One region of the Azovibrio sp. genome, then DNA from elsewhere that is predicted to be linked to it. Evidence: riboswitches for the same ligand, from Rfam matches in the RefSeq annotation. Region 1 holds a riboswitch; the other holds the start of a gene.
The links. Region 1 has a riboswitch for cobalamin ahead of WBH99_RS03690 (energy-coupling factor ABC transporter permease). Riboswitches for the same ligand answer to the same signal wherever they lie in the genome.

Region 1 (6,909 bases):
CCTGCTGAAAAAACGGGTGGCCAAGGTGGGGGACGAGCCTGCCATCACCAAGTCCCAGCAGACCCTGGACCTGGGTAAGGGCATGACCCTGACCGACACGCCGGGCCTGATGTGGCCCAGGATCGAGCATGATTCGGATGGCTACATGCTCGCCGCCAGCCACGCCATCGGCACCAATGCGGTCATCGAAGAAGAAGTGGCCACCTTCCTGGCCGGGCTGCTGCTCGAACGTTACGGCGACTTATTGAGCGCCCGCTACAAATGCCCGGTGCGCGGCCTCGACGGGGCCAGCCTGATCGAAACCATCGCCGCGCGCCGGGGTTGCCGGCTCAAGGGAGGGGGGCTGGATATCGAAAAGGCCGCCTTGATCCTGCTCACCGATTACCGCAGCGGCGCCCTCGGCCGCATCAGCCTGGAAACCCCGGAAACCCGGGCGACCCTGCTGCAGGCGGCCAGCGCCGCGTTGAGCGCCCCCGCCGCGGCGCTAGAAGCCGCTCCGGAGCCGGTGTCGGAACTTGAATGACGGGTAAGGCATGAACGATGCAGGAGGTCAGGATGAGCAGCAGCAGTGAGCAGCGACGGCGGCCCATGGGGCGCAGGTACAAGGGAATTTTCCTGTTGTTGCTGTGTTTGCCGGCCTGGGCTCAGGCCCAGGCGTTCAAATGCCGCCTGCCCTCCGGCCAGGTGACGATTTCTTCGACGCCTTGCCAGGATGGCAGCAAGACCGAGGCCGTGGTGCCGGCCGAGGTGATTCCCGAAGCCCGTCGCCAGCAGGCCATGCAGGAGCAACAGCTACGCCTGCGGCAAATTGAGGCGCTGGAGGCCCAACGTCGCCAGGAAGCCCGCATGGCCGCCGAGGCCGCCCGATCGCGCCGCTATGGCGAGGCGATCCGGGCCTGTGTCGCGGATGTGGAACGCACCGGGGTTGCCGAGCGTGACCGGACCGAATTGATCGCCGCCTGCCAGGATGCCGGCGTGAATCAGGAAAAGCGCCAGGTCGATGCCGAGCTGGTGCGAGCATGCGTGATCAATGTCGAACGTCAGCCCGATTCCGGTCACGACAAAGCCCGCGCCATTGCCAGCTGCCATGGTGCGACGTTGCCGGAGCGCCCGGCGGTTGCCGTGCCGGTGCTGCCGCCGGCGCACCGTCCCGGTGCCATGGCGCCGGGACGGCAGGCGGACTGCGTCGGGGGGGACTGTGAGCATCGCGCTGCCGCGCCATCACGCGGCCTCATCAAGCCGGCGACCGAGCCCAGGTTCGCGCCGGCCCATCCGCCGGGAAATCCCAAGGCGCCTCCCCGTGAGCCGTCGCCCGAGGGGCGGGACTGAGACCTTGCGCGGCAGGGGCGGAGCGGGCTTCAGTGCGGGGCGAGCCGGAAGGTGCTCAGGAATTCCCAGGCCTGGGGCGTCGGCAAGGGCTTGCTGAACAGGTAGCCCTGAATCCACTGACAACCGATGCGGCGGAGAAAATCGAGCTGGGCCTGGGTTTCCACCCCTTCGGCGACGGCCTGGAGGCCGAGTTTGTGGACCAGCAGCATGGTCATTTCGCAGATGGCCGCATCGTTCTCGTCGGTCTCGATGTCCTTCACGAAGGAGCGGTCGATCTTGAGGATGTGGATGGGGAAGAGCTTCAGGTAGGCCAGGGAGGAATAGCCGGTGCCGAAATCATCCAGGGCCAGCTTGACGCCGATTTCGTTCAGGGTCTGCATCATCCGCACGGTGGCTTCCGGATTCTTCATGGCCATGGATTCGGTGATTTCCAGGTGCAGGCGGGCGGGGGGCAGGCCGGTGCTGGCGAGGACCTGACGCACCCGTTCGGGCAGGTTTTCGTCCTGAAACTGGTAAGGGCTCAGGTTCACCGACATGTGCAGCTGATCCAGCCCGGCCTCGTGCCAGGCTTTCAGTTGCCGGCAGGCTTCGTACAGCACCCACTGGCCCAGGGGGATGATGAGCCGGGTTTCCTCGGCCAGTTCGATGAAGTCCAGCGGCGGGACCAGGCCCCGGGTCGGATGCTGCCAGCGCACCAGGGCTTCCACCCCCACCACCTGGCCGCTGCCAGGCTCGACCTGGGGTTGGTAATGGAGCAGGAACTGGCCTGATTCCAGGGCTTGCTCCAGTTCCTGTTCGGCGCTCACCCGCTGGCTGACCTGGGCGCGCATCGGTTCGGTGTAGAACTGGTAGTTGCTGCGCCCCATGGCCTTGGCGTGGTACATGGCGATGTCGGCGTTCTTGATGAGCTCGTCCGTCGCGCTGGCGTCCTGGGGGTAGAAGCAGATGCCGATGCTGGGGGAGGTGTGCAGTTCCTGGCCGGCGATGTCATATGGCATGGCCACCTGCCTGACGATCTTGGCGGCCACTTCGGCGACCTTGACCCTGGCATCGGCGTCATCCACCCCGGTCAGCACCACCACGAATTCGTCACCGCCCAGGCGGGCGACGATGTCGCTGCCCCGCACCGTGCGTTCCAGCCGCTGGGCCACCTGGATCAGCAACTGGTCGCCGACATTGTGGCCCAGTGTGTCATTGATGGCCTTGAAGCGGTCCAGGTCGATGAGCATCACGGCCAGGGATTCGCCGAGGCGCCGGGTAAACGCCATGCTCTGCTCGATGCGTTCGTACAGGCTGAAACGGTTGGGCAAGCCAGTGAGGGTATCGTGATGCGCCAGGTAGCGGATCTTGTCCTCGGCGGCCTTGCGGTCGGTGATGTCCTCGAAGGCGCCGATGTAGTTGGTGATGCGGCCGTCGCCATCGCGCACCACGGAAATGGAGAGGCGTTTGGGGTAGATCTCGCCGGACTTGCGCCGGTACCAGAGCTCACCTTGCCAGGCGTCGGCGGCGGCCAGGGTGGCCCACATTTTCCGATACACCTCGGGGGGCGTGTTGCCGGCGGAGAGCATGTCGGGGCTTTCACCCATCGCCTCTGCCTGGCTGTAGCCGGTGAGCCGGGTGAACTCGCGGTTCACCGCCAGGATGCGGTTGTCGGCATCGGTGATGAAGATGGCTTCGCCGCTATTGGAGAACACGCGCGACATCAGCTGGAGCTCATCCTCCACGCGTTTGCGCTCGGTCATGTTGCGGCCGATGCCGAGCACACCGATGGGCTTGCCGTTCAGGTCGGACACGGGGGTCTTGATGGTTTCCAGCAGGATCGTTGCGCCGCTTTCCGCGTGCGGCAGCCACTCCTCGTTGGTACGGGAAGTCCCGGCGGCGAAGGCTTCCCGATCCTTCTGGTGGAAAAAGTCGGCCAGGTCCGGGGGCATGAAGTCGTGGTCGGTCTTGCCGATCAGTTCCGCGATGGGGGCGCCCATCATGCGCGCCATGGCCTGGTTGCAGGTCAGGAAGCGGCCTGCCAGATCTTTCATCCAGACCGGGTCCGGCAGGGTGTTGAGCAGGGTTTCCATCTGGGCCCGGCTTTCCTGCAGTTGCAGATTGGTCAGGGACAGATGCGAAAGATAGGAAGCCAGATTGACGATCAGCCCCATGGCCAGACGCACCTGTTCGCGGCTGAAGCGGGGCATGGCGTGGATGGCGGCCAGATAGGCTTTCGGGTCGTAGCCATGGTGGTGGGCCTGAGCCGTGAAGAAGGCGTCGTCCACCTTGTCGTCGTCGTAAAAGAACTGGCCGCAGTAGAGGTTGCCCAGGTGCGCTTGCCCGGCAAAGACCGGAGTGACCACGTCCCAGAGCCCGTTTTTGCACTTGTAATCGACGAACTCCCCTTTGCGCAGGTGGCGGGCCAGGAACAGGTCGCTTTCGGTGCAGTTGGCGCAGGAGCTGGGTACGGCCCGGTGAAAGCCGGTGCAAGCCTTCTGCCAGCCGGCGGCCTGGAGGATGTTGCCCTCCAGGTCCAGCAGGGCGGTGGGGATGCCGGTCAACCGGGTCAGGCCATCGAGCAGGGAACGCAGGGACTGGATGTCGATGAGAGCGGCGGCCGGGGTTCCGGATACCTGGTTGGTGCTTCGCTCCAGCGCCCGCCCCGTGCCATGGCCCAGGCCGCCGGTGTGCCAGTGGATCGGGCTGGCCGCGTATTCCTCGGCGTTATCCATGAGAGGTCCTTGGTGCAAGTCGAATCAGGGCAGGGCCCTCGTTTGTGGGGACGGCTTGTTGCGAAGTTCGAAGTATAAAGGCAGGTGACGCCCCTGTTTTGGCTTCTGCGCTGCGCTGGCGAGATATTGTCGTGCCGCCAGTTCAGGTTACAATCCCGGACTTCGGGTGCCTGCCGCCAGCAGTTTATGGCGGGTGGGTGAAACGGGAAGTCCGGTGTCCCTGAATGTTTGCCATTCAGCCATTCCGGCGCAGCCCCCGCTGCTGTAAGCCTGACGACGCTATTTCCACGCCACTGTGTTCTTGCACGGGAAGGCATAGCGAAGGATGAGGGCAAGCCAGAAGACCGGCCCGAAGTAGATGTTGCATCATTCCCCGGGGTGGGGAAGGGCCATTTTCATTCTGCGCCTTCCGTCCATACCTTTGGCATGATGCTTTCTCCTGACTCGGGTGAGGGTTTTTATGCACATCATGGAAGGTTTCCTGCCGTTTCAGCACGCTTTGGGCTGGACTGCGGCATCGGCTCCGGTATTGGTCTGGGGCATTGTCAAACTGAAACGTCGGCTGGCGGAGCAACCGGAACAGCGCATGCTGCTCGGTGTGGCGACCGCCTTCGCCTTTGTTCTTTCTGCCTTGAAGCTGCCGTCCTTGACGGGTAGCAGTTCCCATCCTACGGGCGTCGGCCTGGGGGCCCTGTTGTTCGGCCCTCTGACCATGGTGCCAGTTGCCTTTGTGGTTCTCTTGTTCCAGGCACTGTTGCTGGCCCATGGGGGGCTGACCACCCTGGGAGCCAACCTTTTTTCCATGGGGGTCGTGGGCCCCTGTGTCGCCTACGGGGTGTTTCGCCTGACCCGGGGCCTGGGCCTTTCCACTGCTGTCTTCTGTGGTGCCAGCCTGGGTAATCTGGCAACTTACGGGATGACCTCCTTGCAGCTGGCCCTGGCTTTTCCCGACCCAGTAGGGGGCGTTGGTGCCGCCCTGGCCAAGTTTGCCGGGATTTTTGCCCTCACCCAGATTCCTTTGGCGATCGTCGAGGGACTGCTGACGGTGATGATCGTCAATGCCCTGCGCCGTTTCAATGCGGATGAGTTGCGCCGCCTGCCCCTGCTGCATACCCCGGAGGCAAAGGCATGAGGCGCCAGAACCTGCTGCTGTCCCTGCTGGCCTTGCTGATCCTGATTTTGCCCCTGGTTTTGCCTGCATCCCTGATGCTGGCCCCGGTGTTGGGAGCAGAGGGCCAGGAGCCGGAGACTTTTGCCGGGGCTGACGGCAAGGCCCAGGCGGCCATTGTCGCCATGGTGCCTGCTTATGAACCCTGGTTCGATCCCCTGTTCAAACCACCAGGGGGCGAGGTGGAGTCCTTGTTGTTTGCCTTGCAGGCGGCGTTTGGGGCCGGGTTTCTCGGCTTCTGGCTGGGCGGTGCTGTGATGCGCGAACGCCTGCTGTGGCAGCGCCCAGCCTCCGAGCGTGAACGGGAGTGAGCCTGGCGTGCTGATCGACACTGCCGCCTATGGCAACCGCTGGCGCTGGATTGCCCCCGAAGCCAAGGCTGGTTTTACCCTGGCCGGCCTGTTGGCAGCCTTTCTGGCGGGTTCTCCCGTGATTGCCCTGATGCTGGCCCTGTTGTTCGCCTTGCTGGCGGTACTGGGGGCCGGGGTGCCCGGGAGGCTGTGGCTGCGGGTGGCTTTGCTGCCTCTGGGTTTTCTGGCGCTGAGCAGCTTGTCCCTGCTGTTTTCCGTGACGCCGGAGGCAGGCTGGCACTGGGCCCCGGATGCCGGCGCACGGATCAGTGAACTGGCAGGGCGCTCCCTGGCGGCCCTGTCCGCCCTGTTGTTCCTGGTGCTGAGCACTCCCTTGCCGGACCTGGTGGGCTTGCTGCGCCGACTGCGGTGTCCCGATGCCTTGCTTGATTTGATGGTGGTGGCCTATCGCATGCTGTTCGTGCTGACTGCCGCTGTCCGTGCGACCTGCAAGGCCCAGGAGGCCCGTCTGGGACATGCCTCGAGGCGGCAGAGCCTGAAATCCCTGGGGCTGCTGGCCGCCAATTTGCTGGTGCAGGTCTGGCATCAGGCTCTGGGTCTGCATCTGGCTGCAGCCGCCCGTAACGGGGAGGGGGGATTGCGCTTTCTGTCCGCCGGCTTTGTGCATGCCCGACGCGACTGCTGGCTTGCCTTGCTGGCGGGCATCTGCCTGCTGGCTGCTGTGGCAGGAGAATCGGTATGAGGCCCCTGCTGGAAATCCGTGCCCTTGGTCATCGTTACCCGGACGGCAGTCATGGTCTGGCCGACTGTTCCCTGGTGCTGCTCCCGGGCAGTCGCAATGCGCTGCTGGGTGCCAATGGTTCCGGCAAGACCACCTTGTTGCAGCATATCAATGGCCTCCTGCGCCCCAGTTCGGGGGGCTTGCTGCTGGATGGGCGGGCCCTGGATTACAGTCGGGCTGGCCTGGCTGCCCTGCGTCGCCGGGTTGGCCTGGTATTCCAGAATCCGGATCAGCAGTTGCTGGCAGCAACGGTTTTCGAGGATGTGTCCTTCGGCCCCCTCAATCTTGGGCTGGATGCGGCACAAGTGCGCCGCCGCACGGTCGAGGCCCTGCAGGCGGTGGGGCTCGCCGACCTGGCCGGTCGCCAGGTGCAGCAGTTGAGCCATGGCCAGAAAAAGCGGATCTGCATCGCCGGAGTATTGGCCATGGAGCCGGAGTTATTGCTCCTGGACGAACCCATGGCAGGGCTGGACGCGGCCATGCAGGAAGAACTGCTGACCGTGCTGGATTCCCTTTCCGGGCGGGGCGTCACCCTGCTCTTGTCCACTCACGATGTGGATTTTGCCTATCGCTGGGCCGATGCCATTCACCTGCTGCAGAGGGGGG
Region 2 (6,909 bases), on a different contig from region 1:
CCCCCCCTTTACCCCCTTTACGTCCAGCGTGAGAGCTGCGGGCGGTCGCTTGATGTGGCATGACGGAACTCCTTGATAACTCCTGACGCCGGCATGGTAACGAAAGCGAAGCCCATGAAAAATAAGCCTTAAGTCGTGTTTTATGCAAGGCAGATCGGAATTCCGGATCACTACGCCAAAAGTCAGGAACAGCACAAGGCAACCACGCCGGAAGCGGCCCGGAAGCGGCCTTTTTGCCGGCAATGAATTTTTTCAACCTTCCTTGCAACGCTGCGCCATGTCCGATGTCCCCGGCTCCGTTCCGAGCCTGGCTGAGGTATGATGCTTTGCAAAGATCCCCCCTAAGGATCCCTCTAAAGGATTCCCCATGCTGCCGACCCTCATGCGCATTGCCACCCTCGTCCTGCTGTCCCTGCTGCTGAGTCTCACGCTGGCCAGCCGCGTCGCGGCCCATGAAATCCATCTCCAGGTCAGTCCGGCCCCGGCCAGCCTGATCCAGCTCCAGTATGCCGACGGCCAGCCCTTCGCCTTCGAGGCCTACGAACTCTATCCGGGCAACGCCGACAGCCCCGCCCAGGTCGGGCGCACCGACGCCCAGGGCCGGGTGGCATTCCTGCCCGGCGACACCCGGGAGTGGCGCCTCAAGGCCCATACCGCCGACGGCCACGGAGTGGACCAGCGCTTTCAGGTGGCGCCGGCCGACAGCACGGCAACCACCGGGCCTGCTCCGGGCCTGGACCACTTCTCCCGCCTGATTCTGGGCTTCTCCCTGATCCTGGGGGGCTTTGGCCTCTACCAGTTCTTCGCCTGCCGCAAGAAGAAAACCCGTCCATGAGCCACCGCCCCCCGCCGTCCTGCTGACTCCATGCACGTTCCCGACGGCTTCCTCTCGCCTCAGACCTGGATCCCGGCCTGGGGGCTGGCCATCGGCGCCTGGGCCTGGGCAGCGCGGGACCTGCGCCGGCACCTGGATGAAGCCACCGTGCCGCGCCTGGCCATGCTCACGGCCCTGGCCTATGGCCTGGGGCTGGTCATGGTCCCGCTACCCGGCGGTAGCTCCGGCCATGTCCTGGGAGTGGCCCTGCTCACCCTGCTGTTTGGCCTGAAGCCGGCCTTTCTCGCCTATAGCGGGGTGTTGCTGCTGCAGGCCCTGCTGTTCGGCGCCGGGGGCATCACCACACTCGGCATCAACGCCCTGGCGCTGGGGCTGGCCGGTGGCGCCGTGGCCCTGCTGCTGTTCCGCCTGCTGCGCCCCATCCACGAAGGCACCGCCGTGGCCCTGGCCGCCTGGGGCTCCGTCATGACGGGCGCCCTGCTCCTGGCCCTGGTACTGGGGGCTCAACCCCTGCTGGCCAGCCAGGCGGACGGCAGCCCGCTGTTCTTTCCCTTCGGCTGGTCCATCACCCTGCCCGCCCTGCTCATTCCCCATCTATTCATCGGCCCGGGGGAAGCCGCGCTGACGCTCCTGGTCTGGCGCCATGCCAGACAGCGGGGCTGGCGCCTCCCTTCGCCATGAAGCGCCGCTCCCCGCGCCTCCTCCTGGCTGCCTATGCGCTGGCTCTGGTGGCCCTCGGTTTCGTGCACCATCCGGGGCTGCTGGCCGGCCTGCTCGGCCTGGCGCTGCTGCTTACCGGCCGCGAGCGCTGGGCGCTGCTCAAGAAGAGCCTCGCGGCCATCCTGATCTTCAACCTCTCGGTCAGCCTGGGCTACCTGCTGCTCCAGGCCTGGCAGGGCCGCAGCAGCGGGACCTATCTGCTGATCATGAACCTGCGCGTACTGCTCATGGTGTTCCTCGGCTTTTGGCTGGTGCGCCGGGTGAATCTGCTCCAGGCCCTGGCCCCCTGGCCCACGGCCACCCTGATCCTGGCCCTGACCCTGGGCCAGATCGAAACCTGCCGGCGCCTGCTGGCCGACTTCCGCCTCGCCTTCATGAGCCGCCACCCGGAACCCGCCGGGCTCCGGGCCCGGGTCCGGCATGGCGCCAGCCAGGCCATCACCGTGCTGGACAAATCCCTGGCCGCCAGCACCGAAGCCAGCCAGGCCCTGCGCTCCCGGGGGGCCTTCGATGCCTGAACGGAGCGCTGCCGTACTTGAAGTCCGCAATCTGCACTACCTCTGGAAAACCCCGGAAGGCGCGACCCGAACCCTGTTCGACGGCCTTTCCTTCCAGCTGCCGCCGGGCGAAAAGGCGGTGCTGCTGGGAGCCAATGGCTGCGGCAAATCCACCCTGCTGAAATTGCTGAATGGCCTGCTGCCCGCCAGCCAGGGCAGCATCCGCTGGCGCACCGAGGCCATCACCCCGGAGGCCCTGCAAACCCGGGAGCTGGCCCGACGTTTCCGGCGTGACTGCGTACTGCTGTTCCAGCACCCGGAAGCCATGCTGTTCAACCCCAGCGTCAGTGATGAAATCGCCTACGGCCCCCGGCTCCTGGGCCTTGACAAGGTACCCGCCCGGGTGGCCCGCTGGGCGGCCGCCCTGGGCCTGGAAGCGCTGCTCACGCTCCCCCCTTTCCAGCTTTCTGGCGGCGAGAAGCAGAAGGTGGCCCTGGCCAGCCTGCTCGTGCTGGAACCTGGCCTGCTGCTGCTGGACGAGCCCACCGCCAGCCTCGACCCGCGGACCAGTGGCTGGCTGGTCGACACCCTGCTCGATTCACCCCAGACCGCCCTGATCACCACCCACAACCTGAGCCTGGCCGCCGAACTGGGCAGCCGTGCGCTGGTGCTGGGCGAGGGCGGCCGGCTCCTGTTCGATGGCCCCCTGCCCCAGGCCCTGGCCGACCTGGAACTACTGGAACGAGCCGGCCTCGCCCACCGCCACCGGCACCGCCACGGTGGCCCGGCCCACTGCCATCTGCATAGCCACCTGCATGGACATGACTGGGACCCAGCCGCCTGAAATCCCATGCGGCTTCGAGTTCCAGACGCGTTCCAGACGCAGGATGCAGGATGTACAAAGGGCAGAACGTACAGCAGAACGTACAAAGCGCAGGACGTACAGCAGAACGTACAAAGGGCGACCTCAGTCGCCCTTTGTGTTTCTGGCCCCCGCGAGTGCCGTCAGACCGGCATCCTGAACCGAGGGTCCAGAATGGCCGCTTTCCAGTTGAATCAGGTGCGGCTGCTAGAAGAGCCGCTCACAACATCAACCTCGAGGTCCGCAGCCGATGCCACGCAAGCATTGGTTCAAGGAATATATGGCCTTGACGAACACCGCAGGGGACACTGGTGGAAACGACCTGCCTGGAAGGCCTGGCAGAAACTCAGATATCCAGTTCCTGCTGGGCCAGCAAGGCATCCAGCCGTGTGTCCATGGCTTCGATTCTACGCTTCACGTCAGCCGTGTCAAAGGACTTTCCGGAATCGGCAGATTCGCCTTTTTGCGCACTCAGATGCTCGTGGGCAATGTTCAGGGCGGCCATGACCGCTACCCGCTCGGGCATCGTGTTGCGGGTCTTCCGGGCGATGTCCTGCATTTTCCCGTCCACCAGCTGCACCGCTGCCAGCAGGGCTTCCCGCTCGCCGGCGGGGCAGGCCACGCGGTACTCCCGCCCCAGAATCTTCACATCCAGGAAATCGGCTTCAGTGCCCATGCTCACTCTTCCTCCGGCAGTTGCCCGATCAGTGCCTCCACCCGGCTGCGCGCCTGCTCCATGCTCTGCAACAGGCTGTCCCGCTCGGCCTCCAGGGCGACCAGACGCCGTTTCAGATCGGCGTTGTCGGACTGCAGCCGGCCCACGAGGGCTGCCACTTTTTCAACCTTGCCCGCCAGGGCTTCGAGTTCCATTTCCATGGCGCGCACTATAGAGGCTGGATCTGCGCAGGGTCAAGGAGCAAGCGCATGTTCTGCAGGGGATTCAGCCGGCCTGGCCCGAGAAGGCGGCGCAAGAAGTTGGCGCCGGCAGTCGAGCCGGCAGTCGAGCCGGCAGTCGAGCCGGGAGGTGGGCCGGGAGGTGGGCCGGGAAGGTGCTGCGCTGCGGCCGGGGTCCGTGCTACACTGCGCGCCGCCGTCCTCCGGGACGGTTATTTCACATCAGGTGCCGCCGGCGGATTCCGCCAGCGGTTAAACGGGAAAGCGGTGCGTGTCCCCTGGACACCAAGCCGCTGCTGCCCCCGCAACGGTAAGTAAGTGCGGGTCCGTCATCACGCCACTGGGCAACACGCCTGGGAAGGCGACGGATCAAGACTTGCGAGCCCGGATACCGGCCTCGATGCGAACCGATGGAAGTACCGCGGGGTGGCGGTGCCGGAATCCTTTCCGTTTCTTTCCCCCATGGTCTTCCCCTGGCGATTCCAGCCCATCATTGTTCCAGCCTGCGGGGACGCAGACCGGAACGGGAGACACCATGTCCTTCAAGCAAAAGCCCCTGGCGGCGGCCCTGTGCCTGCTCGCCCTGCCCTTTTTCCACGCCCGGGCCGGCGAGGAAGCGGAAACCATCGTCGTCACCGCTACCCGGCAAGCCATGCGCGCCAATGAACTGCTCTCGGACGTCACCGTCATCGACCCGCAGGAGATTGAAGCGGCCGGCCCCGCGGCCAGCATCACCGAGCTGCTCGCCCGCCAGCCCGGCATCGAGATCAAGGCCGACGGCGCTCCCGGCGCCGTGGCCAATGTCTATCTCCGCGGCAGTAATAGCGGCCACACCCTGCTGCTGATCGATGGCATGCGCTTTGGCTCGGCCACCATGGGCGGTGCCAACTGGAGCTACCTGCCCCTGCAGCAGGTGGAGCGCATCGAGATCCTGCGGGGCGCCGCCTCCTCCCTCTATGGCTCCGATGCCATCGGCGGCGTCATCCAGATTTTCACCCGCAAGGGCAGCGGCCCGCTGCGGCCCAAGGCCGAAGCCGGCTTCGGCAGCCATGACGGCAGCGCCGTCAGTGCCGGCTTTTCCGGCAGCCAGCAGAATCTGAGCTATGCCCTGCAATTGGCAAATCAGCAGACACGCGGCTTCAACTCCATCAACAATCCGGACAATGCCTCCTACAACCGGGACCGTGATGGGCATCGCAACAGCAGCGCCAGCGGCAGCCTTGCCTACACTTTTGCTCAGGACCATGAGATCGGCCTGAACTTCCTGGCGAGCGAAGGAAGAAACGACTACGACGCCGGCGGCCCCTGGTCCACGCCAGCCAATGCCGACTACCATCAGGAACAGAACAATGCGGCCTACAGCCTCTACAGCCGCAATCGCCTCAATCCAGTCTGGAGCAGCACGCTGCGCCTGGGACGCAGCAGCGATGACTCGCGCCAGTTCATGAACCACGCCCGGACAGGCAAGATCCGCACCGAACAAACCCAGTATCAGTGGCAGAACGATGTGCGCCTGCCGCTCGGCACGGCGCTGCTGGCCCTGGAGCGGCTGCAGGAAAAGGTTTCCGGCGATCAGCCCTATGACCACAACCGGCGCAGCATCAATTCCTTCCTGGCCGGCTGGAACGGCAGCTTCGAGAAGCACCGCCTGCAATTCAATCTGCGCCGCGACGACAACTCCCAGTTCGGCGACAAGAACACCGGCTTCATCGCCTATGGCTACCAGATCGACGACCGGCTGCGGCTGCATGCCTCTTACGGCACGGCCTTCAAGGCCCCCACCTTCAACGATCTCTACTGGCCCGATGCCGGCAACCCCGATCTGAAACCGGAAACGGCCAAAAACCGGGAACTCGCCCTGCACTATGAAAGCGGCCAGCACCAGATTTCCGCCACCGCCTACCGTAACGATGTGGACAACCTGATCGCCTGGGCCCCCGTTGCGCCCGGCAGCTGGATCTGGCTGCCCGCGAACGTGAACAAGGCGCGCCTCGAAGGGCTGACCCTGGCCTACGCGGGCAAGCTGCAGGGCTTCGATGTAAAAGCCAGCGCCGATTTCCAGGACCCTCGGGACACGATACTCGACAAGGTGCTACGCTATCGCTCCCGCCAGCATGGCAGCCTGGCCATGGGCCGCCGTCATGGACGATTCGACTGGAACCTGGAGTGGCAGGCCAGCAGCAAGCGCTATCAGGACGTGAACAATACCCAGAAACTCGGCGGCTACGCCCTCGTGAACCTGCAGGCCGGCTACCGCCTCGACCCGGATTGGTCCCTGTTTGCCCGGGTCAATAACCTGTTTGACCGGAAGTATGTCCTCAATCAGGACTACGCCACCGAGGGGGCCAATTTCTTTCTCGGCCTGCGTTACGCCCCGAAGTAAGCTTTCGCCATGCCCTCTTCCCGCCGCCGCGCGCTATTCGTTCTCACCGCTCTCCTGCTCCTGGCGGGCCTGAGCCTGGGCGCGGCGCTCCTGGCGGGCTCGGTGGCCGTCAGCCCGCTGGAGTTGCTGGCCGGTTTCGCGGGCGGGGAATCTTCGCTTGCGGCCGAGGTGGTGCTGCAATTACGCCTGCCCCGGGCCCTTTCCGGCTTTGCCTGCGGCGGCCTTTTGGCCCTGGCCGGGGCCCTGATGCAGGTGTTGCTGCGTAATCCCCTCGCCGATCCCTATGTGCTGGGCATTTCCGGCGGCGCCGGGGTGGGCGCCCTGGCCGCCATCCTGCTCGGGCTTTCCGGCCTCGGCATCGACAGTTTCGCCTTTGCCGGCGCCCTGGGCGCCCTCATGCTGGTGTTTGGCCTCGCCCATGGCGATGGCAGCTGGACCCAGACCCGGCTCTTGCTCACCGGGGTGATCGTCGCCTCCGGCTGCGGCGCCCTGGTGGCGCTGATGCTCTCTTTGGCGCCGGAATCGAAGCTCCGCGGCATGCTGTTCTGGCTCATGGGCGACCTCTCCCAGAGCCTTTCTCCCTGGCCCACGCTCGGCTTTCTCGCCCTGGCCCTGTTGCTCGCCCTGCCCTTTGCGCGGGAGCTCAACCTGCTCGCCCGGAGCGCCGAAAGCGCCCAGACCCTGGGAGTGGCGGTGGGCCGCCTGCGCGCCCTGGTGT

Region 2: another riboswitch for cobalamin. It lies ahead of WBH99_RS12515 (TonB-dependent receptor domain-containing protein); the one in region 1 lies ahead of WBH99_RS03690 (energy-coupling factor ABC transporter permease).

The regions. Positions count from the first base shown of each region.
Region 1 covers NZ_JBASOH010000036.1:42,543-49,451, reverse strand. The annotation lists gene ylqF (ribosome biogenesis GTPase YlqF) at 1-523, shown strand, start outside; gene WBH99_RS03700 (DUF4124 domain-containing protein) at 556-1,329, shown strand; gene WBH99_RS03695 (EAL domain-containing protein) at 1,359-4,043, opposite strand; cobalamin riboswitch at 4,191-4,410, shown strand; gene WBH99_RS03690 (energy-coupling factor ABC transporter permease) at 4,504-5,175, shown strand; gene WBH99_RS03685 (energy-coupling factor ABC transporter substrate-binding protein) at 5,172-5,522, shown strand; gene cbiQ (cobalt ECF transporter T component CbiQ) at 5,530-6,264, shown strand; gene WBH99_RS03675 (energy-coupling factor ABC transporter ATP-binding protein) at 6,261-6,909, shown strand, end outside.
Region 2 covers NZ_JBASOH010000129.1:9,868-16,776, forward strand. The annotation lists gene WBH99_RS12475 (hypothetical protein) at 1-61, opposite strand, end outside; gene WBH99_RS12480 (hypothetical protein) at 368-835, shown strand; gene WBH99_RS12485 (energy-coupling factor ABC transporter permease) at 866-1,516, shown strand; gene WBH99_RS12490 (hypothetical protein) at 1,513-2,073, shown strand; gene WBH99_RS12495 (energy-coupling factor ABC transporter ATP-binding protein) at 2,066-2,896, shown strand; RNA gene ssrS (6S RNA) at 3,039-3,222, opposite strand; gene WBH99_RS12505 (cell division protein ZapA) at 3,261-3,590, opposite strand; gene WBH99_RS12510 (hypothetical protein) at 3,593-3,790, opposite strand; cobalamin riboswitch at 4,016-4,223, shown strand; gene WBH99_RS12515 (TonB-dependent receptor domain-containing protein) at 4,344-6,191, shown strand; gene WBH99_RS12520 (FecCD family ABC transporter permease) at 6,201-6,909, shown strand, end outside.